Haloactinospora alba: one gene and its partner. The protein of the gene in region 1 interacts with the protein of each later gene in a pairwise test. Links are inferred from orthologs where the notes say so. Each region holds a gene or a part of one and is shown in the gene's direction. Other genes may lie near its edges.

Region 1 (11,894 bases):
GCGGGGAGCTGCGGTCCAGACCGAACGCGGACTGCACGTTGCCGGTGGCCGACCGCAGTTCGACACCGGCCGAGGTGTCGGCGGGAACGCGCAGGGCCACCTCGCCGGACACCGACGCGAGCCGCACCCGGGAGGAGGCGGCGAGGTCGACATCGGCCAGGAACTGCCCCGAGGCGGTCTTCCCGGACATCTCCGCCAGCCTGCCGCCCGCCACCGCGGCCTGGCCGCTCACGCTGTTGAACCGCAGGATGCCGTGCAGGTCCCGGCCGGCGAAGCTGCCGGAGACGGTGTTGGCCTCCACCTCACCGTTGATGTTGTCCAGGGTGATGTCCCCGGATGCGGTGCGTAGGTGGGTCTTGGCGGTCAACCCCGCGGCGACGACCGGCGCCGACAGTGTGGTGACCTCCACGGGGCAGTCGGGCGGTACCCGCACGTTGACCGTGGCGGAGCGGCGCTGCACCCCCTTGTACCCGGACAGCTGCGCCGGGCGCAGCCGCTCCAGGAAACCGCTCCCGGTGAGGTCCTCGTAGGTGATGGTGAGGATGCCGGCCTCGTGGGTGGCGAGGATCGGCTCCCCGGTGATGTCGGAGACCTCGAAGGTCACCGGGTCATCCGTGGGCAGGATGTTGACATGACCGCCGATGATCCGGACGCGCAGCGCGACGATGCCGTCGAGCGTCCGGGTCGCCGGCTGGTCGATGGTCCAACGCGCCATCGCAGTCCCTTCGACACGACCTGCTGACAACAAACACGATATGTCGCGAGCCGCCGGTTTTCAAGATATGTCGTGAGGTTCGTTGGGGTGGCCGGGCGGGGGCGCACACGAAAGGGTGGTGGCGGCCCGCGGCCGCCACCACCCGGAAACGCTCCGGTGGGGAGGGCGCGCCCTCCCCACCGGGTCACTCCTCCTCGTCCTCGTCGTCCAGCCGGGCCAGCCACGTGGCCAACCGGTCGACGGCGGTCTCGAACTCCGGATTGAGGTCGGTGAACACGCGCAGCTGGTCGGCGAGCCAGGACAGCGACACCTGCTCCTCGCCGCGGCGGTTCTCCAGTTCCTCCAGACCGCGGTCCGTGTAGTACATGACCTACTCCGCCGGGGGGAAGACGGTGTTGATGAGCGCCTGCTGCTCGGTCTCGTGCCGCTTGCCCGACCCGGCGGCCGGAGCGGAGCCCGCCGGCCGGGAGACCCGGGTGAACGGCTGGTCCAGCTGCTCGGAGAAGACCAGGGCCACGAACGGCCACGGCCCCTGGTTCGCCGGCTCGTCCTGCACCCACAGCACCTCGCCGGCGTTGGGGTACGCCGCCAGTTGCTGGCGGATCTCCTCGACCGGCAGCGGGTAGAGCCGCTCCACCCGGATGATGGCGGTCTGGGTGTCACCGGTGTTCCGGCGCGCGGTCTCCAGGTCGTAGTACACCTTGCCCGAGCACAGCACCACCCGGCGGACGTCCTTCGGCTCCAGCCCCGCCTCGTCCGGGATGAGCGGCTGGAACGCCCCGGAGGTGAACTCCGACACTGCCGACGTGGCCGTCTTCAGCCGCAGCAGCATCTTCGGCGTGAACACCACCAGCGGGCGGCGGTACGGCGACTTCGCCTGCCACCGCAGCAGGTGGAAGTAGTTCGCCGGCGTCGTCGGTTGGGCGACCGTCATGTTCTCCTGGGCGCACAGCTGGAGGAACCGCTCGATGCGCGCCGAGGAGTGGTCCGGGCCCTGGCCCTCGTAGCCGTGCGGCAGCAGCATGGTGACGTTGGAACGCTGCCCCCACTTCTGCTCACTGGCGCTGATGTACTCGTCGATGACGTTCTGCGCCCCGTTGACGAAGTCGCCGTACTGGGCCTCCCACGCCACCAGGGCGTCCGGGCGCTCCGTGGAGTAGCCGTACTCGAAGCCCAACGCCGCGAACTCGCTCAGCAGCGAGTCGTGCGTGTAGAACTTGGACGTTCCCTGGTCGAACTGTTTCAGCGGGATGTGCACCTCGCCGGTGTTCCGGTCGACGAGGGCCGCGTGGCGCTGTCCGAAGGTGCCGCGGCGGCTGTCCTGGCCGACCAGCCGCACGGGGTGCTCCTCCATGAGCAGCGAACCGAACGCGAGTGTCTCCCCCAGCGGGAAGTCGATCTTGTCGTCCTCGACCATCTGGGGCCGCCGCTGCATCTGGGGCTGCAGCCGCGGGTGGAGAGTGAAGCCCTCGGGCAGGTTGACCTGCGTGTCCACGATCCGCTTCACGGCCTCGCTGGAGATCGCGGTCTCCACCGTGCTGTGGTCGATGCGTTCCTCGTCGAACACCTCCGGCTTGATCACCGCGCCGGGTTCGGCGGGCTTCTTCCCGGCCTCCCGGGTCTCGGTGAAGGCGCGCTCCAGCTGCGTCTGGTAGTCCCGCAGCGCGTTCTCCGCCTCCTCCACGGTGATGTCGCCGCGGCCGATCAGCGCCTCGGTGTAGAGCTTGCGCGTGGAGCGCTTCGCGTCGATCACGTTGTACATCAGCGGCTGCGTGAACTGCGGGTTGTCCGCCTCGTTGTGGCCGCGCCGCCGGTAGCACACCATGTCGACGACGACGTCCTTGTTGAACGCCTGCCGGTAGGCGAAGGCGAGCTGGGCCACCCGCACCACGGCCTCCGGGTCGTCACCGTTCACGTGGAAGATCGGAGCCTGCACCATCCGCGCCACGTCGGTGGCGTAGACGCTCGACCGGCTGTCCGCCGGCGAGGTGGTGAACCCGACCTGGTTGTTCACGATGACGTGCACCGTGCCGCCGGTGCGGTACCCGCGCAGCTGGGACAGGTTCAGGGTCTCGGCGACCACACCCTGGCCGGCGAACGCGGCGTCCCCGTGGATCAGCAGCGGCAGCACGGTGAAACCGTGCGGCCCCTTGTCCAGGATGTCCTGCTTGGCGCGCACGATGCCCTCGGCCACCGGGTTGACCGTCTCCAGGTGGCTGGGGTTGGCGGCCAGGGAGATCGCGATCCTCTCCCCGTTGGCGGTCTCGAAGGTGCCCTCGGTGCCGAGGTGGTACTTGACGTCGCCGGAACCGTGCACGCTGCGCGGGTCCAGGTTGCCCTCGAACTCGCCGAAGATCTGGCCGTAGGACTTGCCGCAGATGTTGGCGAGGACGTTCAGCCGCCCGCGGTGGGCCATCGCCAGCACGACCTCGTCCAGGTTGGACTCGGCGGCCTTGGTGATGACGCCGTCCAGCAGCGGGATCAGGGACTCTCCGCCCTCCAGGGAGAACCGCTTCTGCCCCACGTACTTCGTCTGCAGGAACGTCTCGAAGGCCTCGGCGCTGTTCAGCCGCCGCAGGATGTGCAGCTGCTCCTCACGTCTGGGGCTCTCGTGCTCCCGCTCCACGTGGGCCTGGATCCACTCCCGCTCCTCCGGGCTCTGGATGTGCATGTACTCGATGCCCACGGTGCGGCAGTAGGTGTCGCGCAGTACACCCAGCACGTCCCGCAGCTTCATGACCTGCTTGCCGCCGAAGCCGCCGGTGGGGAACTCCCGCTCCAGGTCCCACAGGGTCAGGCCGTGCTCGAGGACGTCCAGGTCCGGGTGGCGGCGCTGCTTGTACTCCAGCGGGTCGGTCTCGGCCATGAGGTGGCCGCGCACCCGGTAGGCGTGGATCAGCTCCTGGACCCGGCTCGCCTTGTCGAGCTCGTAGTCGTGGTTGACCGAGATGTCCTGTTCCCACCGCACCGGCTCGTACGGGATGCGCAGCGACCGGAAGATCTCGTCGTAGAACCCTTCCTCGCCCAGCAGCAGGTTGTGGATCCTGCGCAGGAACTCCCCGGACTGCGCGCCCTGGATGATGCGGTGGTCGTAGGTGGAGGTCAGCGTCATGACCTTGCTCACCGCGAGCCGGTTCAGGGTCTCGTCCGAGGCTCCCTGGAACTCGGCCGGGTACTCCATCGCGCCGACACCCACGATGGTGCCCTGCCCCGGCATCAGCCGCGGCACCGAGTGCACGGTGCCGATACCGCCCGGGTTGGTCAGGCTGATCGTGGTCCCCTGGAAGTCGGGGACGCCCAGCTTGTTGTTCCGGGCCTTGCGGACCAGCTCCTCGTAGCCGCTCCAGAACTGCTTGAAGTCCATCTGGTCGGCGGTCTTGATGCTGGGCACCACCAGCTGCCGGGAGCCGTCGGGCTTCTCCAGGTCGATGGCCAGGCCGAAGTTCACGTGCTCCGGCTTGGCGATGCCCGGTTTACCGTCGACCTCCACGTAGGAGTAGTTCATCTCCGGCATCGACTGCAGCGCCTTCACCATGGCGTAGCCGATGAGGTGGGTGAAGGAGACCTTCCCGCCCCGGCCGCGCTTCAGGTGGTTGTTGATGACGATGCGGTTGTCGAAGAGCAGCTTCACCGGGACCGCGCGGACACTCGTCGCGGTCGGCAGTGACAGGCTGGCCTCCATGTTGGAGGCGGTCCGGGCGGGCGCGCCGCGCAGCCGCTCCTCGTGGACCTTCAGAGCCTCCTCGGTCTCCTCCTCAGCGGAGGAGGTGGAGCCGTCCGAGCCGGACGCCGGCTGTTTCTGGCTCTCGGACTGCTGGCTCGGTTTCGACTCGCCTTGTGACGTGGCTGTGGACGCGGGTGCGGAGCTAGCCGGGGACTTCCCGGTCGCGCCGTTGGGCTGGGTGGTCGTGCCGGACTTGTAGTCGGCGAAGAAATTCCACCATGCCTTATCAACCGAGTTCGGGTCGTTCAGATACTTTTGGTAAAGCTCCTCGACCAACCACTCATTAGGGCCGAAATCTGTCAAGGGGTGAGACGCCTCAGACGACACGGCGGAGATCGCCCTCTTCCGCAGCTCGCTTGTGAATGGATATTGACGAGATGGTCGCTGCGCGGGGCGGCTCCGGCTGCGACGGCTCTCTGCGGCCGTCCGGACGCACCCCGGCCAGCGCTCTCAATGCACAGGCTACTTGTCCGGGGGCGTCTATGGGGAGTCCGTGCCGCGATCCGACTGGGAGATACCTAACAGTCATTCACACGACGAAGGCCATGTCCGGAAAAAATCCCCTGTGACCTGCGGCGATTCCCTCCCGGATGTGACCGTTTCGCGACGGTGGCGCAACGGGAACGGGAACCGCGCGTGTCCTCGCGGCGTCCCAGTCCACAAGCGGCCGGGTAGGACGGTCGGTCCCGCCCAGCGGAAGCGGGGGCCCGCCGGACGGGACCGAACCCGGCCGCTCCGCCCCCGCCACGGAAACGGCGTCGTGCGCCGACCGAACGGACGGAATCCGCCCCCCGCGCACCCGTGAAACGCACGGCCAGAACCGCCACCAGGCACGGATCTGCGCGGGTGTGCGCATTTTCCAGCCACATCCTGGCACCCCCTCCTAATATGTCCGAACGGAGGTGGGGAGGGTGAAAGAGTTCGGTGAGCTCGAATCCGCGATCATGGACGCGCTCTGGAGGGCGGACAGCCCTCTCACCGTGCGCGAGGTGCGCGACACCATGGTCTACGGACGCAACGTCGCCTACACGACCGTCATGACGGTGACCAACATCCTGCACCACAAAGGGGTGCTGAACCGGGAGAAAGCCGGCCGGGCCTGGCTGTACTGGCCCTGTGAGTCCCGCGAGGAACACAACGCCCGGCTCATGAACGAGATCTTCCACTCCTGCGGCGACCCGGGAACGACCATGCTGCGGTTCGTGGAGAACATCAGCGACGAGGACGTGGTCCAACTCAACCGGGTCCTGCACGAGGTCCGGGCGCGGCGCACGCGCAATCCCCCCGAAGCGTCCCGCTGACGGCGGCACCGCCGCGCGTGACCGGACCCGCCACGCGACAGCGACACGGCGACAGCCTATGCTGCCTGCCGTGGAGGAACCGCTTGTCACCAGGATGCGCAGGTTCGGCGAGACGATCTTCGCCGAGATGAGCCAGCTGGCCGCCGACCACGGCGCCATCAACCTCGGGCAGGGCTTCCCGGACACCGACGGTCCGCGTTCCCTGCTGGACGGCGCCACCCGGCGGATCCAGGAGGGCGTCAACCAGTACCCGCCCGGCCCGGGGCGGAGCGAGCTCCGCGGCGCCGTGGCCGAGGAACGGCAGCGCCTGCACGGGCTCTCCTACGACCCCGACGGGGAGGTCTACGTCACCGTGGGCGCCACCGCCGGGATCGCCTCGGCGGTGCTCGGGCTGGTGGAACCCGGCGACGAGGTCGTGCTGCTCGAACCCATGTACGACTCCTACGCCGGTGCCATCGCACTGGCGGGCGCCACCCGGCGCCCCGTCGCGCTGCGCCCCGACCCCGCCGACGGGAACCGGTTCACGTTCGACCCGGATGAGCTGCGGGCCGCCGTCGGCCCCCGGACCCGGATGGTCATCGTCAACACCCCGCACAACCCCACCGGCACCGTGCTCACCCCGGCGGAGCTCGAGACCATCGCCGACGTGTGCCGCCGCAACGACCTCATCGCCCTCACCGACGAGGTCTACGAACACCTCACCTTCGACGGCGTGGCCCACACCCCGCTGGCCAGTCTCCCCGGCATGCGCGAGCGCACCCTCTCCCTCTCCTCCGCCGGGAAGACGTTCTCCGTCACCGCGTGGAAGACCGGGTGGGCCACCGGGCCGCGTCCCCTCATCCGCGCGATGCAGACCGTCAACCAGTTCCTCACGTTCACCGCGAACGGCGCCCTGCAGCTCGCGGTCGCCGACGCGCTGCGGGAGGAGACCGGGTGGGTGCGACAGCAGCGCGAGGCGCTGGAGAGCAAACGCGACCGGCTGTCCGAGGGGCTGCGCGCCGCCGGTTTCACGGTGCTGCGCCCGCACGGGACCTACTTCCTCATGGCCGACATCCGTCCGCTGGGCTACACGGACGGCATCGAGTTCGCCCGCGAGCTCCCCCGCAGCGCCGGCGTCGCCGCCGTCCCCGCGCAGGTCCTCTACGACAACCCCGACGAGGGGCGCCACCTGGTCCGTTTCGCGTTCTGCAAACGCGACGAGGTCCTGGACGCCGCCGTGGAACGGCTCGCCAACCACACCGGCTGACGGACCCGGCAACGGACCGGACCGGGAAGGAAAAACCCCAATGACCATGCCAGCCGACCTGGAACGCATCGCCGAGGCCGCGAAAGGGTTCATGCCTCCCGAGGAGGGGCGCGTCCTCCACGAGACCGCGCGGGACCACGCGGCGCTCGGCCCGGTACTGGAGATCGGCAGCTACTGCGGGAAGTCCACCGTTTACCTGGGGGCGGCCGCCCGCCGCACCGGCGGCACCGTCGTCACCGTGGACCACCACCGCGGTTCCGAGGAGCACCAGCGCGGCTGGGAGTACCACGACCCCGCCATGGCCGACCCGGAGACGGGCAGGCTCGACACGCTGGGCGAGTTCCGCGCCACCATCGCGGCGGCGGACCTGGAGGAGCACGTGGTGGCCGTGATCGGCCGATCCGCCGACGTCGCCCGGCTGTGGAACACCCCGCTGGGCATGGTGTTCATCGACGGCGGCCACACCGACGAGGCCGCCCGGGCCGACTACGACGGCTGGAGCCCCCACGTCGCACCCGGCGGTGCCCTGGCCATCCACGACGTGTTCCCCGACCCCGCCGACGGCGGGCGCCCGCCCTACACCATCTACCGGCGGGCACTGGACTCGGGAGCGTTCACCGAGACCCGCGCCGTCGGCTCGATGCGCGTCCTGCGACGCCTGCCGTGACGGCCGAGCGCGGCCCGGTACCGATTGCGGTAACCGTACACGTGAGCGCCTCCGACCACATAGGCTCAGACACCGGGAACGGCAACCGTACGACGGCCGAACATGAGGGGTGCATGAAGTGGTGACAACGAAAACGGCCAGCGGGAACGTGCGCCAGTTCACCCTGGACAACGGGCTCCGCCTGGTGACGGCACCGGCGGACACCGGCCAGGTGGCGGCGGTCAACCTCTGGTACGGGGTCGGTTCCCGTTACGAGGTGCCGGGCAGGACCGGGTTCGCCCACCTGTTCGAGCACCTGATGTTCCAGGGCAGCGGGAACGTCGCCAAGGGCGAGCACTTCGACGCGGTCGAACGGCTCGGTGGGGACATCAACGCCTCCACCTCCACCGACCGCACCAACTACTTCGAGACCGTGCCCGAACACGCCCTCGACCTCGCCCTGTGGCTGGAGGCCGACCGGCTGGCGACCCTGCGCCAGGGCGTCACCCAGGAGGTCCTGGACAACCAGCGCGACGTCGTCAAGAACGAGCGCCGGCAACGGTACGACAACGTCCCCTACGGCACCGCCCTGGAACGCATCCTGCGGCTGGGCTACCCCGAGGGCCACCCGTACCACCATCCCACCATCGGCTCCATGGCCGACCTCGACGCCGCCGACCTCGACTACGTCCTGTCGTTCCACGAGCGGCACTACGGGCCGGACAACCTCGTCCTCACCGTCGTCAGCAACCTCGACTCGGACGACGTGCGCAACCGGGTGGAGCGGTACTTCGGTTCCGTCCCCGCGCGCCGGGAGCCCGCACAGGCCCCCGACGCCTCCCTCTCCGGGCCCATCGGCGGGCCGGTCCGCGACAGCGTGACCGAGAACGTCCCCGCCCCGGCCGTGTTCCTCGGCTACCGCATCCCGCCCTACGGCGAGCGCGGGTTCGACATCGCGAACCTGGCGGCCGCGGTGCTGGGCCAGGGCCAGGGAAGCCGCCTCTACCGCCGCCTCGTGGTGGAGCGCGGCCTCGCCACGGACGACGGCGGCGCCGCCGGCGACGTGCTCCCGTTCCGCTACACGCCCAGCCTCCTGCTGATCAACATGATCGCCCGCGAGGGCGTCAGCGGCGACGAGCTGGAGACCGCCATTCTGGAGGAGGTCGCCGGCATGGTCGAGGGCGTCACCGAGGAGGAGCTGGAGCGCGCCCGCGCCGTGCTGGAACGGGACCACCTGCAGTCCCTGTCCCACCCCAGCGGCCTCGCCGACGCCATCGGCAGCTGCACCCAATTGTTCGGCGACCCCGAGCTCGCCTACACCTGGCCCCAGCGCTGGGCCGACATCACCACCGAGGAGGTCGAGGACTGCGCCCGGCGGATGCTGACGCAGCGGAACCTGCTCGTGGTCCGGTTCGACCCGCCCGCCGCCCCGGAGGCCGCCCAGGACGACGGCGCGGAGCACGCCCCCGCCTGACACCGAGTCCCACCCGTACAGACCAGCGCACGCCGGAGAAAGAGCCGCTTTGAGCATCCTCCAAACCCGCCCCGACCTCGGGTCGCCCCAGCCCTACACGTTCCCCAAACCGCGCCGCCTGCGCGTCGGCAACGGCAACGTGGTAGCGATCGACGTTCCCGGACAGCAGTACGCCGCCGTCCGCCTCGTCCAGCCGGCCGGCGGCGCCGCGGAACCCCCGGACCGGATGGGAGTCGCGGCGCTCACCGGCGAGGTGCTGGAGGACGGCATCCACGGCAACAGCTCCCTGGCACCCGCCCTGGAGCGGCACGGCGCCGAGTGGGTATCCCGGGTCACCTGGGACAGCTTCGTCACCGGTGTGGACGCCCCCGTCAACCGAATCTCGGAGGCGACGTCCCTGTTCGCCGAGGCGGTGCGCAGGCCGGCCCTGCTCCGCGACGACGTGCTGCGCCGCCGGGACCAGCTCGTGGAGCAGTTCTGGCTGGAAGCCTCCATGCCCTCCACCCTGGCGACGCGCGCCGTCGGCGGGCAGCTCTTCAGCGGCCGCTACGCCACCCCGCTCAGCGGCGGACCGGTGCGGCTGAACGACGTCACACCGGAGATGGTCGCCGACTTCCACTCCCGCAACATCGCCAACGTCGCCGGGACCCTCGTGGTGGTGGGCGACCTCGCCAACGTCGACCTGGAGAAGCTCGGCACGACCGTGTTCGGCGACGCCGAGTCCGCCCCGGAGGCGTCGGTGACCCCGCCGGAACCGGCCCCCGGCGAGGTGCCGCGGGTGCTGCTGATCGACCGGCCCGACTCGGTGCAGTCGGCCCTGGTGCTGGCGCACCGCGCCCCCTCCCGCTCGGAGGTCGACCTGCCCAAGGCCGACGGGATCAGCGACGTCCTCGGCGGGATGTTCACCTCCCGGCTCAACCTGGAGCTGCGGGAGAACCTGGGCTACACCTACGGCGCCGGATCCCGGTTCGACCTGCGCCGCGACAGCGGGGTGTTCCTGGTCAGCACCCAGGTGGAGCGCGACGCCACCGCCCACTCGATCACCGCCAGCATCGCCGAGACGGAGAAGCTGCAGAGCGGCGGCGTCACCGCGGCGGAGCTGGAGGCCGTACGCGAGTCCAACACCGTGGGGATGCCGGTCACCTACTCCACCGCCCGCAGCCTGGCGAGCGCCCTCGTCGAGATGGTGGTGCACGACCTTCCCGACGACTACGTGGACCGGATGCGCGCCGGGTTCGAACGCATCACCGCCGACGACCTGGGGCAAGCCGCCCGGCAGTACCTGCGTCCGGAGGAGTTCGTGGTGATCGTGGTGGGCGACGCCCAGCACCTGCAACAGCCGCTGCGGGATACCGGTATCGGCCCCGTGACCGTGCGTGAGCCCGATAGTCTCTGGGGCTGAACCTGTTTGAAACCCGTGCTGGTGGCAAAATCAGGGACGGGAGGGGAAAGACCCGCGGCCGGGTCCACGCGACACGCCGCCGGGGCCGCGACCTCCTGAGGTACCGCCGCCGGCACGGGAGCGCCGTAGGACTGATATAACGAGTGATCCGGCCCGAGCGCCGCGACCCCGAATGCAAGAGCCCAGGAGGCCGACGTGGCCCGTGATCTGATCCGCTGAAACTGCTGTGTCCCCCATCGAAAACTCCGAGGCAGAGCGGCCGAGCGCGCCGCCGGACGAGACGCGTACCAGCGCCTCCGGCGGCAGCGGCGGGCACCGTGTGCTCAAGGGCCGCTACGAGCTGCTCGACGAGGTAGCGCGCGGCGGTGTCGGCATCGTGTGGCGCGCCACGGACCTCACCCTCGACCGTGAGGTCGCGGTGAAGGAGCTCCGGCTGCCGCCGGACATGAGCGCGTCGGAACGCGACTCGCTGCTGCGGCGCACGACCCACGAGGCGCGGGTGGCGGCGCGACTGACCCACCCCGGTATCGTCACCGTCCTCGACGTGGTGGACGAGGACGAGCGGCCGTGGATCGTCATGGAGCTCGTCGAGGCCCGCACGCTCGACGAGATCGTGCAGAGCACGGGAACGCTGGCCTACCAGCGGGCCGCCGAGATCGGCCTGCAGCTGATCGACGCGTTGAAGGCCGCCCACAACGAGGGGATCGTGCACCGGGACGTCAAACCGGAGAACGTGATGGTCAGCGAGGGCGGCCGCGTCGTACTGACCGACTTCGGGCTGGCGACCTGGACGGGCGAGTCCGCCCTGACCACCTCCGGCCGGATCATCGGCTCCCCGTCCTACATCCCGCCGGAGCGCGCCAAGGCCGGGCCGGTCGGCGCCGAGTCGGACCTGTGGGCGCTGGGCGCCACCCTGTACAAGGCCATCGAGGGTTACCCGCCCTACGACCGCAAGGGCTACCTCCGCATCCTGCGCGGCGACGAGCTGGAGGAGCCGTCCACGGCGCGCAACGGCGGGCCGCTCGCGCCGGTGCTGGCTGCCCTGCTGCGGGTGCAGCCCGACGACCGCATGTCGGCGGACGACGCGACCAAGCGGATGCGCAGCGTCGCTCTGGCCCCGTGGGCGCGGGAACCCGAACCCGCCGCCGAACAGGAGCCGGAAGCGGACGAGGACGAGGAGCCCGAACGAGCTGAGTCCTCCGTGGACGGCGGCGACGCTGGCGACGCCGGGAGCGCCGGGAGCGCCGGGGACGAGCCCGAGGTGCCTCCGCAGGCGGAGGAGGAGGGCCGCGAGTCGGCCCGGGAGCATTTCCGGCAGGGGGCGTCCGTGCTGCGGACGTCGCTGCAGGAGTCCATGTCGGAGTCGATGTCCTCGCTGCAGGAGCG
Region 2 (12,006 bases), 1.7 Mb from region 1 along the record:
CGACCAGAACCAGATCGCCTCGTTCTACCCCGGTGCCATGGCCGAGGCCAGTGACATCGAGCTCGCGTCACTGACCGCGCAGCACGGGATCGAGCTGGTCCTGATCGGCGCCAACGACCCCAAGGCGATGGTGCAGCACAGTAAGGAGTGCCGGGAGCGCGGTATCCCCTTCGCCGCCGACCCCTCCCAACAGCTGGCCCTGCTGGAAGGGCCGGACGTCCGCCAGCTCATCGAGGGCGCCACCTACCTGTTCACCAACGAGTACGAGAAGGCGCTCGCCGAGCAGAAGAGCGGGTGGAGCGAAGAGGAGATCCTGGACCGGGTCGGTATGCGGATCACCACGCTCGGCGCCAAGGGCGTCGAGATCGCGCGCAAGGGTGAGCCGCCGGTGCACGTTCCCTCCGCCGCGGTGACCTCCATCGGCGAGCCCACCGGTGTGGGAGACGCCTTCCGGGCCGGTTTCCTCACCGCCCTGGGATGGGGCCTCAGCCTGGAGCGCTCCGCCCAGGTGGGGAACGCCACCGCCGTGCACTGCCTGGAGGCCGATGGGCCCCAGGAGTACACGCTGACGAAGGAGAGCCTGCTCAGGAAGCTCACCGACTCCTACGGCGAGGAGAGCGCTCGCGAGGCCGAGGCCTTCCTGTGACACCGGGTTGAGCTACCCGTGTCGTGCCCGTCGGGAGTGTTCCCGACGGGCACACGTGTGTTCGGGCCACCCGTGGAGAACGCGTACAGTGGGAGCGCGACCCACGCGCCGCGGCACCCGGCGGTGTTACACGCCCGCGGTGCCAGCGGCGTGATCCCGCCCCGGCGCGCTGAGATGCGCGCCGGGTTCAGATACGCCAACGCCGCCACGGTGGGGGTCTCTGTGGCGGTACGGGAGCGGTCGTGTCCGTGGGACGGACGCGACCGGGTTGCTGTGTGGCACCTCCGAGACCTAGGCGAGCCTTACCTCGGACTCTCTTGATGAAAACAGACGGAGGACGTGAATGCGCTACACCGGACCTAAGGTGCGGTTGTCCCGGCGCGCCGGTACCCCGCTGACCCGTAAGGCGGTCAGCTACTTCGAGAAGCGGCCCTACCCGCCGGGCGAGCACGGCCGCCGGGTTCGTCGCTCGAGCAGCGACTACGCGGTGCGCCAGGCAGAGAAGCAGAAGCTGCGCTGGTACTACGACCTGTCGGAGAAGCAGCTCGCCCGGGTGTACGAGAGCGCCCGCAAGCGTTCCGGCCGTACCGGCGAGGAGATGATCGCCGAGCTGGAAATGCGGCTCGTGTCGGTCGTGCTGCGCTCGGGGCTGGCTCCCTCGATCTACGCGGCCCGGCAGTACGTGAACCACGGTCACATCACCGTGGACGGCCAGAAAGTGGACATTCCCTCGTTCCAGGTCAAGCCGGGGCAGATCGTCAGCGTTCGGGAGAAGTCCAAGAAGCTGGTCCCGTTCGTCGAGGCTGCCGAGGGTGTGCACGCTGACGAGCGCACTGCGGGCTACCTCGCCGTGAGCCACTCGGACCTGCGGGTGGCGGTCGTCGACCGCCCGTCGCGCGAGCAGGTGCCGATTCCCTTCGACGAGCAGCTCGTCGTCGAGTACTACGCGCGGTAACAACCGGACAGCCCGGATACACGGGACCGCGCACCCGCCGGGTGCGCGGTCCCGTTGTTGTCCCGGACTCAGTACATGCGCCGGACGTGAAAGGCGCTACCATGGTCCAGCGGGTGTTCGGCGACGAACTCCTGCATCTTCATCCGGCACCAGGAAGGAATGTCGGTCCTGGCCGCCGGATCGTCGGCGGTAACGGCGACGAGCGAGCCGATGGGGACCTCGCGGATCCTCTCGGCGAGCATGATGACGGGAACGGGGCATTTCCGTCCGATCGCTTCGATCGTTACCAGCGGCTGGTCGGACACGGGCTCCTCCTCGTGGGTTCGGTTCACCCCCGATCCCTACCCGTCCTGGTGGCTAACCGGTACCCGGTTAAAGAGGACGTGAAGGCAGCGGTACTCTCGCCTTAGCCCGTCTCTACAGGCGGGCCGGGGTGGCAGAAACGCGAGTGCCAGCCGCCGTGCGCCGAGTAACACGCTGGTTTACGCATGTCCGTGAGCAGCACGGCGGGTGAGTCGCGATATGTTGCCCCTTGACGAGCTTGGGATACACGACCGCCCGCGTTGGACGCGGGCATCATCGCTGGGAAGGCAATCCGTGAGTCCGACCCGCCTTAGGAATCGGCGCCCCGCGCTGCGCCGATGGGCACCGCGCGGCGTAGCGTTGGCCGCGTTGGGCATGGCCGCGACCGGCTGCGCCTCGAACGAGTTCACCCGGCTGGGCGTGCCGGAGCCGATCACTGAGCAGGCAGAGCGCGTGCTCACGCTCTGGCAGGGCTCGTGGGTGGCGGCGTTCGCGGTCGGCATCCTGGTGTGGGGGCTGACCATCTGGTCGGTCATCTTCCACCGCAAGCGCTCCGAGCAGCTGCCGCCGCAGGTGCGCTACAACATGCCCATCGAGGCGCTCTACACCGTGCTGCCGATCGTTATCATTTCTGTCCTTTTCTACTTCACCGCGCGCGACCAGACCTACCTGCTGGAGACCGACGAACCAGCCGACGTCAACGTCGAGGTGGTCGCTTTCCAGTGGAGCTGGCAGTTCAACTACCTGGACGAGCCCAAGAGCGAGGCAGGTGACGGTGCCGAGCCGGAGACCCGGTTCTCCACCGTGGGAACCCCCGACGACCTGCCGACCCTCGTTCTCCCCGAGGGAGAGGTCGTGCACTTCGACCTGACCTCACCGGACGTCATCCACTCGTTCTGGGTACCCGAGTTCGCGTTCAAGATGGACGTGATCCCGGGCAAGGACAACGAGTTCCAGGTGAAGATCAACGAGGGCACTGAGGGTGTCTACCGTGGCCGCTGCGCAGAGCTCTGCGGCGTCGACCACAGTGAGATGCTGTTCGACGTCAAGGTCGTGGACTCCGAGGAGTACGACGCGTGGGTCGAGGAGCAGGAGGCTCAGGCCCAGAACGGCTCCGAACAGCAGGAGACCCCGACCGAGCAGCAGGATGAGGAAGCGGACGCTGCGGCTACCCGCGACGAGGCCGAGGAGGCTGGCGACTGATGACGACAGTGACTCCGTCCAGCGTTGCGACTCCCGCACCCACGACCACCCGTAAAGGGTCGATCATCGTCGACTGGCTGACGTCGACCGACCACAAGACGATCGGGTACATGTACCTGATCACCTCGTTCGGGTTCTTCGTCTTCGCCGGTCTGCTGGCGCTGCTGATCCGCGCCGAGCTGCTGTGGCCGGGCCTGCAGGTGGTGACCAACGAACAGTTCAACCAGCTGTTCACCATGCACGGCACCATCATGCTGCTGTTGTTCGCCACACCGCTGTTCGTCGGGTTCGCCAACATCATCATGCCGTTGCACATCGGTGCTCCGGACGTGGCGTTCCCCCGGATGAACATCTTCGGCTACTACCTGTTCCTGTTCGGCGGCCTGATCGTCGTCGGCGGATTCCTCACCCCCGGTGGCGCCGCCAGCTTCGGCTGGTTCGCCTACACCCCGCTCTCGGACGCGGTCCGGTCGCCGGGCATCGGAGGCGACCTGTGGATCCTGGGACTGGTGGTCAGCGGTCTGGGAACGATCCTCGCCGCGGTCAACTTCATCACCACCGGGCTGGTCATGCGCGCGCCCGGGATGACGATGTTCAGGATGTCGATCTTCTCGTGGAACACGCTGCTGACCAGCGTGCTCGTGCTGATCGCGTTCCCCGTGCTGACAGCCGCCCTGGTGGCGCTGGGAGCGGACCGGATGATCGGCACCCACGTCTACGACGCGGAACACGGCGGCGCCATCCTCTGGCAGCACCTGTTCTGGTTCTTCGGGCACCCCGAGGTGTACATCATCGCGTTGCCGTTCTTCGGCATCGTCACCGAGATCCTCCCGGTGTTCAGCCGCAAACCGATCTTCGGCTACAAGAGCCTGGTGGGAGCGACCATCGCGATCACCGGACTCTCCGTCACGGTGTGGGCGCACCACATGTTCCCGACCGGGGCCGTGCTGCTGCCGTTCTTCTCCTTCATGAGCTTCCTCATCGCCGTTCCCACCGGTGTGAAGTTCTTCAACTGGATCGGCACGATGTGGCGCGGCCAGCTGGTGTTCAGCACCCCCATGCTGTTCGTCGTCGGCTTCCTGGTGACGTTCCTGTTCGGTGGACTCACCGGTGTGCTGCTGGCCTCCCCGCCCATCGACTTCCACGTCACCGACAGCTACTTCGTCGTGGCCCACTTCCACTACGTCGTGTTCGGCACCGTGGTCTTCGCGATGTTCGCCGGGTTCTACTTCTGGTGGCCCAAGTTCACCGGGAAGCTACTGAACGAGACGCTGGGCAAGATCCACTTCTGGCTGCTCTTCTTCGGGTTCCACGGCACGTTCCTGGTGCAGCACTGGCTGGGCGCTGAGGGCTTCCCGCGGCGGTACGCCGACTACCACCCCGCCGACGGTTTCACCACGCTGAACATGATCTCCTCGATCAGCGCGTTCGTCCTGGGCGCTTCCACCCTGGTGTTCTTCTGGAACATGTGGATCACCCACAAGAACGCGGCCAAGGTCACCGTGGACGACCCGTGGGAGTACGGGTGCTCGCTGGAGTGGGCGACGTCGTGCCCGCCACCGCGGCACAACTTCACCTCGCTGCCGCGTATCCGTTCCGAACGCCCCGCGTTCGACCTGCACCATCCGCACGCTGCGGCTCCCGGCGCGGCGCCGGAACCGTCGAGCGCGACCTAGGAGGCGAGTCCGAGCATGAAGATGCAGGCATACATGTTTATGGGTGTCTCGACCTTCTTCGGTCTGGTCGCGGCACTGTACGCCTACTGGGCGTGGGTCTCCGAAGGAAGCGTCGAATGGACCGGGACGGTCGCGCTGATCGTCGCGATCGCCTTCGGGTGGATGGTCGGTTTCTGGATCTGGCAGTCGGCACGCCGTAGCGAACACCACCACGGTCCTCCGCCAGAGGAGCGACTCGACGGGGAGATCGCCGAGAACGCCGGAGACTACGGCTTCTTCAGCCCGCACAGCTGGTGGCCGCTGTTCGTCGCCATGGCGGTCGCGTTCACCGCCGTCGGGGTGGCGATCGGCTGGTGGATGGTGTTCATCGGCGGTTTCGCACTGATGCTGACCGTCATCGGCTGGGTCTTCGAGTACTACCGCCACGAGTTCGAGCACTAGGCCGCACGCCGCGGCTGACCTTCGCCCTACCCCGGTTCCCTTCCGGCCCGTGAGCCATCCGGAAGGGAACCGGGGTATTCTTTTGGTGCGGGCTTTCCCCCAATAATGCTTGTTGTTGTAGCCCGCGAACGTGCCGCTGGTTTGTCAGGAACTGTCCCGATTCGGGGCGCGTCCCAGCGGGTGTAGAGCAACGTGGGTCGAGCTGGATGCTGGAGGACCAGGCGTGAAGGACAGCGCATTCCCAACGGCGCACCGCCGTGCGGGTGCGGGGCTGGCGGTGTTAGCCCTCGGCCTCACCGCCGCATGCTCCGGTTCCGGTTCCGAAGGTGCTGACACCGCGGGCGCGGAGGGGGGAAGCGACCCGGTCACGGTCAAGGTCCTTCCTGAGGACGGTGGTTCCGAAGTCCGTCCCGACGTCCCCGTCACGGTCCAGGCGGACGGGGGAAGCATCACCGACGTACAGGTGGAGCAGAGCGGCGGAGCCGACACCGGGGACGGGTCCGACTCCGCCGTCGACGAGGTCACCGGGCAGCTGAACGACGACAAGACCGAGTGGGTCAGCGAGTGGAACCTGAAGCCCGGTGCGGACGTCACGGTGACCGCCACCGCCGAGAACGAGGACGGTGAGGAGAGCGAGGCCGTCAGCGAGTTCAGCACCGTGCCGGCGCCCCAGGGGCAGCGGCTGGAGCTGGTGTCCAACTTCCCGACCAGCGGCGAGACCGTGGGTGTGGGAATGCCGGTCATCGTCAACTTCGACCTTCCGGTGGAGAACAAGAAGCAGGTGGAGAACTCCATCGAGGTGTCCGCTGACGAGCCGACCCAGGGTGCCTGGAACTGGTTCGGCGATGACATGGCCGTGTTCCGGCCCAAGGAGTACTGGCCCTCCGGAACGGAGGTGACCGTGGACATGCACCTGGCCGGGACCGAGGCCAGCGAGGGGGTCCACGGCATCGAGAACCACCGGCTCAACTTCGAGGTGGGGCGGAAGCAGGTCAGCACCATCGACAGCGACTCCCACCAGATGACGGTGGAGCGCGACGGTGAGCAGATCCAGAAGTTCCCGGTCAGCATCGGCAAGGCCAACGTGGAGAAGTACACCACCACCAGCGGTACGCACCTGACGATGAACAAACGCCGTGAGCTGACGATGGACTCCTCCACGACCGGGGTCCCCGTCGACAGTCCCGAGGGCTACAAGCTCGACGTGGAGTACGCGGTGCGCTTCTCCAACAGTGGCGAGTTCACCCACGCGGCCCCGTGGAACAGCGCGGCACTGGGCGAGGAGAACACGAGCCACGGCTGCCCCAACATGTCCACCGAGGACGCCAAGTGGTTCTACGAGAACAGCTACCAGGGTGACCCGCTCGTTGTGGAGGGGACCGACCGCGAGCTCGAGGTGGACAACGGCTGGGGCTACTGGCAGCGCTCGTGGGACCAGTGGCTGGAGAACAGCGCGACGGGCGAGCCCGACAGGACCGACGAGGAGGGGACCCCCGGCTCGGTGCACACCACCGACGAGTAGCGGGTCCGGGAATCCCGTTCCCGCGAAGAGCCCCCGACAGCGACACCGGAGAATTCCCTCCTCCGGCCGGGTGACCCCCACGAGCGGCCGCGGAGCCCCTCCCGGCTCGCGGCCTTCCCCGCTCCCGCCCTGCCGGCGCGTCCATCCGGGCGCGCCGGCAGGGTTCTCCCGGCCGTTCCCCCGAAGCCCGGCAGCGTCCCCACCGCGGGGCGGCGGACGCTGCCGGGGCCTTCCAGGCAGCTGCGACGGCTTCCCGCAGCGCCGACGGCGCGCGACCCCCACACCCCGCCGGCTCCGCCTGACACGTCCGGGACAGCCCCGTGCCCCGGCCGGGCGGCGGGAAGACCCGAGCGGGCCTCCGCGGACGCACCGCGTGCCACCGTTCCTCTCGGATGATCGGCGTGTTCTGCCCGCCGGCTGCCGGTGGGGCGCACCCGTCCGGCTCCGGGGCCGGACTCCGATTCCCGTGTGCGCCCATCAGTGGCACGGAGAGGAGATGGGGACACAGTGGCCGATGGTGTGAGGGGGTCGGACGACAGTCGGGGCTGTGGCCCGTCACGGAGTCGGCGCGCGTGGCCGTGGGGCCCACCGGCTGGTCCCGGGAGGGTTCGCCCGGGGCTCGGGGGAGACACAGTAAGGCCCGGCCGCCCGGTGCCGTGCGGAGGTGTTCCGCGCGAACCGGAGGGCCGGGCCGAGTGCCGAGCGCCGTGTCAGTGGCTGGCTGCGGTCTCCTCCTCCGAGGAGCCCCCTTCGCCGTGGCCGTGGTGGGCGCTGTGCGGCTCGACTCCCTCGAAGGAAACGTTGTCCTTCGTGTACCAGTGGGCCAGCGCACGACGGAGCCGTCCCTTGAGGCCGCGGGCGGCCGGGGACTCGACACCGTTCTCGTCCACCGTGGGAGCCGGGGCGGGTGCCTCCTTCTTGCTCTGCAGCACGCTGACCGTGTCCGCGGAGGACTCCCGGTGCACCTCGACGAACTCCCCGCTGGGGAGCTGCTGGATGTTGCCGCTCTCGTAACCGTGCTCCAGAGTCTCACGGTCCCGGAGCTGCAGCCCCAGACAGATGCGTTTCGTGACGATGAACCCGATGATCGGCCCCGCGATGACGAAGATCCGGAAGAACCACGTCGTCGCGTACAGGCTGATGGAGAACGTCTCGGCGAGCACGTCGTTGGCGCCCGCCAACCACAGCAGGCCGTAGAAGACCATGCCGGCCACGCCGAGGCCCGTGCGGACCGGGGCGTTGCGCGGGCGGTCGGCCACGTTGTGGTGACGCTTGTCGCCGCTGATCCACTGCTCCACGAACGGCCACAGCAGCAGAGCGCCGAAGATGGCGCCGGGGATGACGAGCCCCGGGACCAGGACACCGGTCGGTACCGCGTACCCGGCGATGCTGAAGTCGAACCAGTTCGGGAAGATCCGGAGCGACCCCTCCATGAAGCCCATGTACCAGTCGGGCTGCAGGCCCGATGTGATGGATGTCGGGGTGAACGGCCCGAACAGGTGGATCGGGTTGATCTGCACGAACGCGCTGAGACCGGTGACAATGGCGAACACGAAGAAGAAGAATCCTCCGGCCTTGATGGCGAAGCCGGGGAACATCGGTGTCCCGACGACTTTCTTCTCCGTTCGCCCCTGCCCCGGATACTGGGTGTGCTTCTGGTGCCACAGGATGAATATGTGGGCGACGATCAGCGCCAGCAGGATCCCCGGGATGAGCAGGATGTGCAGCATGTACAGCCGCGGGATGATGTCCTCGCCCGGGAACTGCCCCCCGAAGAGGAACATCATCACGTAGGTGCCGATGACCGGGATCGCCAGGATCACACCCTGCAGGATCCGCACACCCATGCCGGACGGGAGGTCGTCGGGAAGCGAGTAACCGAAGAGTCCCTCCACGATGGCGAGCATGAAGATCACGACGCCGATGATCCAGTTGATCTCGCGGGGCTTGCGGAACGCGCCGGTGAAGAAGACCCGGAGCATGTGTGTCACCAGGGCTGCGACGAAGATCAGCGCCGCCCAGTGGTGGATCTGCCGCATGAGGAACCCGCCGCGTACATCGAAGTCGATGTAGAGCGTCGAGGCGTAGGCCTCGCTCATGTGGACGCCGTGCATGCGCTCGTAGGAGCCCTCGTAGACGGTCTCCGACATGCTCGGGTTGAACCACAGGGTCAGAAAGACCCCGGTGACGAGCAGGATGATGAACGAGTACAGCGCGATCTCGCCCAGCATGAACGACCAGTGGTTCGGGAAGACCTTGCGCAGGTTCTTCTCCCCGAGCTTCGCCAAATGGAACCGGTCGTCGATGTAGTTACCGACATTGCGCAGCCCTTTGGGCGGCTGGGAGCTCGTACTCACCGGCTACTCACCCCTCTCCGCGTCCCAGAAGGTCGGTCCGACCGCAGTGTCGAAGTCACCGTCGGCGACCAGGTATCCCTCGTCATCCACCGAGAGCGGTAGCTGGGGTAGAGGGCGGTGCGCTGGTCCGAAAACGACCTCGGCGGCGTTGGCGGCATCGAACGTCGACTGGTGGCACGGGCACAGAATCCGGTGGGTATCCCGCTCGTACAGCGCGGCGGGACAGCCCACATGGGTGCAGATCTTGGAGTAGGCGACGATCCCGTCCTGGGTCCAGTCGAGTCGTTTGCCGTTCTCCTCCTTCATCCGTTCGCCCCAGGAGTCCTGGGGCATCCGGATCAGCAGGACCACGGCCTTCGCCTTCTCGTCCAGGCTCAGGCCCTCCGGGTGCTCCTCGGTGGGTTCGGCGTAGGGCAGGGCGGTGATCATCCCGCCGGGCTCGTTCGCCAGGTCCTCGGCCCGGATCCACTGGTCGTCGCCCTCTCCGGTGCCGCCCTCCACGACCATGCGCATGCCCTTCCGCCACATGGTGTGTTTGAGCTTGTCGCCGGGAAGCGGGCCGGTGTCCCGAAGCAGCACCAGGGGCGCCAGCCCCAACGGCAGCATCGCGGCCAGCATCGTACGGCGCATGAGGGGGCGCTTGGTCAGTCCGCTCTCGTTCGCGCCCTTCATGAAGAAGTCACCGAACGAACTCTTCTCCTCGGCGGGCGAGGGAAGCTCGTCGTACGGTGAGGAGACCTCGTAGTGCGGCATGACCTTGCGTGCCCACACGGTCATGCCGGCCCCGATCGCGAACAGTGCGACGGTGAGAGTCCCCCCCAACGCCATGTTGGAGTACTGGCCGGTCTGGGGGTTGGCGATGGCCGGTTCCCCCTCCGCGTTCGGCGGGAAGGCGAAATAAGCCACGAAGAATCCGATCCCGGCGAGGAACGCGAGGACGAACCACAGTGCGGCCACCTTCTCGCCGCGACGCTGCACCTCCTCCGAGTGCTTCTGCGTCTCCTCGGCCGGATACGCCCCCTCGTGCTCGGGGTGCTGATCCTCCTCGGCGGCGATGATCGCGTCGTCATCAGCGGACGACGGGGTGCCGATGACCCGGTCGCGGTCCTCGGCACCTCCATTGTCGTGGTTGGTGTTGTTATCAGTCATGGGCTCGCTGCTTCGCGGTGATCCAGATCGCGCACGCCACGATCAGGCTGAGGCCGACGGTCCAGCCGATGAAGCCCTCGGCGACCTGACCGACCCGGTTCAGGGCGAAGACACCACCCGCGTCCGGCTCGGCCTGCAGCTCCTTCACATAGGCGATCAGATCCTGTTTCTCATCCGGTGTGATACTCGCGTCGTTGAACACGGGCATTTGGCTGGGGCCAGTGATCATCGCCTCGTAGAGCTGGCGCGGCGAGGCCTCGTGGATCTCCGGCGCGTAGTTGCCGCCGGTGAGGGCACCGCCGCCACCCGACCAGCTGTGGCAGTGCGCGCAGTTGGTCAGGTACAGCTTCATCCCCGACTCGGTGTCCTCCGCACCGGAGACGTAGCTCTCCTTGGCCTCGTCGTACTCCTCCTTGGCGGCCTCGTACTCCTCCTCGTCGGAGAAGTCGGCGCGTTGGGGAGCACTGCCGGGAACCCCCTGGGGTACCTCCGGCCCGCTGCCGCCTTCCTGCTTGTAGTAGGCGATCAGGTCGTTGATCTCTTCCTGGGAGAACACCGGGGCCTTGCGCGGCATCTGCGTGTCGGGGTCGGTCGAGGGCATACGCCCGGTGCTTACCTGGAAGTCGATCGCGGCGCCGCCAACATCGGTGAGCGCAGGGGCGTCGTCGGTACCGGAGAAGTCGGTTCCGTGGCAGCTCGCACAGCTCTTGTTGTAGATCTCCTTGCCCCTGGCGACGTCGGGCTGTTCCCGGTCGTCGCTCGTGCTTTCCGCGGCAAGAGTCTGCGCTTCCGCGGTTCCCGGGTCGGGGGCCAGGAAGGCGTAGCCCGCCCCGAAGAACGCGAGCGCGATGAGGACGACGACATACCCCGCTAGGGGATGCCGCCGCCGCGCGTTAATCCATTTCACGGTTTCCCCGTTTCGGGTTACTGGATGAAGTAGATGGATGCGAACAAAGCGACCCAGACCACGTCCACGAAGTGCCAGTAGTAGGACACGACGATGGCACTGGTGGCCTGTTGGTGGGTGAAGCGCTTCGCGGCGTACGTCCGTCCCAGCATGAGCAGGAACGCGATGAGACCACCGATGACGTGGAGGCCGTGGAAGCCCGTGGTGAGGTAGAACATCGAGCCGTAGGCGCTGGACTGCAGAGTCAGCCCCTCGTGCACGAGTTCGCGGTACTCGTTCGCCTGCCCGAGTACGAAGACCAGGCCCATCAGGAACGAGATGATGAACCACATCCGGAGCTTGCCCACGTCACCGCGCTCGGCGGCCCAAACACCCGCCTGCGCAGTGAAGCTGGAGGCCACGAGGATGATGGTGAAGACCAGGGCGTAGCCGACGTTCAAGTCGGTGGCCGGCCACGGTCCCAGCTCGGGGTCTCCCACCGTCACTGATCGGATGGTGAAGTACATCGCGAACAGCGCCGCAAAGAACATGAGTTCGTTGGACAACCACACGATGGTGCCAACGCTCACCAGGTCAGGTCGTTTGGCCGCACCATGCACTGGTGTCGGTTGAGCTTCTTGGTTCGCGGTTACTGTCGCCACGGCAGCATTATTGCGGTATCTGGCGACGAGTGCTGCACGACCCCCCGTAACGTGCCCGATCGCCGATGGCGTCGGCTCCGCTACCGCCCCCACCGTACCGCTGATGCGTGGCCACTGGTGCGTCCTTGGTGGCATCCTAGGGGAATGCGCATTCTCATTTACAGCGACAAGCCGGCTGTGCGCGAGCAGGTGCGTCTCGCCATCGG

What was found.
Region 2: the proteins of FHX37_RS02085 (region 1) and ctaD interact in binary tests that used the Escherichia coli proteins (3 or more experiments, as listed by UniProt). The link is inferred for Haloactinospora alba from one-to-one orthologs.

Annotation. Positions count from the first base shown.
Region 1 is NZ_VFQC01000001.1:440,862-452,755, forward strand. What follows is about bases 5,012-7,898. They hold FHX37_RS02085 (pyridoxal phosphate-dependent aminotransferase), read left to right. Parts: upstream 5,012-5,810; coding sequence 5,811-6,986; downstream 6,987-7,898. Other genes in these bases: FHX37_RS02080 (BlaI/MecI/CopY family transcriptional regulator), read left to right, coding at 5,351-5,740; FHX37_RS02090 (class I SAM-dependent methyltransferase), read left to right, coding at 7,027-7,653; FHX37_RS02095 (M16 family metallopeptidase), read left to right, coding at 7,775-7,898. Also shown: FHX37_RS02065 (DUF4097 family beta strand repeat-containing protein), read right to left, coding at 1-715; FHX37_RS02070 (DUF6104 family protein), read right to left, coding at 900-1,082; FHX37_RS02075 (multifunctional oxoglutarate decarboxylase/oxoglutarate dehydrogenase thiamine pyrophosphate-binding subunit/dihydrolipoyllysine-residue succinyltransferase subunit), read right to left, coding at 1,086-4,766; more of FHX37_RS02095, read left to right, coding at 7,899-9,106; FHX37_RS02100 (M16 family metallopeptidase), read left to right, coding at 9,162-10,508; FHX37_RS02105 (serine/threonine-protein kinase), read left to right, coding at 10,735-11,894. UniProt on the Escherichia coli protein: Shows aminotransferase activity with methionine and histidine as substrates, and to a lesser extent also with phenylalanine.
Region 2 is NZ_VFQC01000001.1:2,127,618-2,139,623, reverse strand. What follows is about bases 2,446-5,444. They hold ctaD (aa3-type cytochrome oxidase subunit I), read left to right. Parts: upstream 2,446-3,106; coding sequence 3,107-4,783; downstream 4,784-5,444. Other genes in these bases: FHX37_RS09580 (cytochrome c oxidase subunit 4), read left to right, coding at 4,799-5,224; ctaC (aa3-type cytochrome oxidase subunit II), read left to right, coding at 2,446-3,107. Outside these bases: FHX37_RS09605 (carbohydrate kinase family protein), read left to right, coding at 1-646; rpsD (30S ribosomal protein S4), read left to right, coding at 990-1,601; FHX37_RS09595 (sulfurtransferase TusA family protein), read right to left, coding at 1,670-1,906; more of ctaC, read left to right, coding at 2,199-2,445; FHX37_RS09575 (L,D-transpeptidase), read left to right, coding at 5,448-6,746; qcrB (cytochrome bc1 complex cytochrome b subunit), read right to left, coding at 7,457-9,103; qcrA (cytochrome bc1 complex Rieske iron-sulfur subunit), read right to left, coding at 9,107-10,252; qcrC (cytochrome bc1 complex diheme cytochrome c subunit), read right to left, coding at 10,245-11,159; ctaE (aa3-type cytochrome oxidase subunit III), read right to left, coding at 11,177-11,758; FHX37_RS09550 (response regulator transcription factor), read left to right, coding at 11,945-12,006. UniProt on the Escherichia coli protein: Cytochrome bo(3) ubiquinol oxidase is the terminal enzyme in the aerobic respiratory chain of E.coli that predominates when cells are grown at high aeration.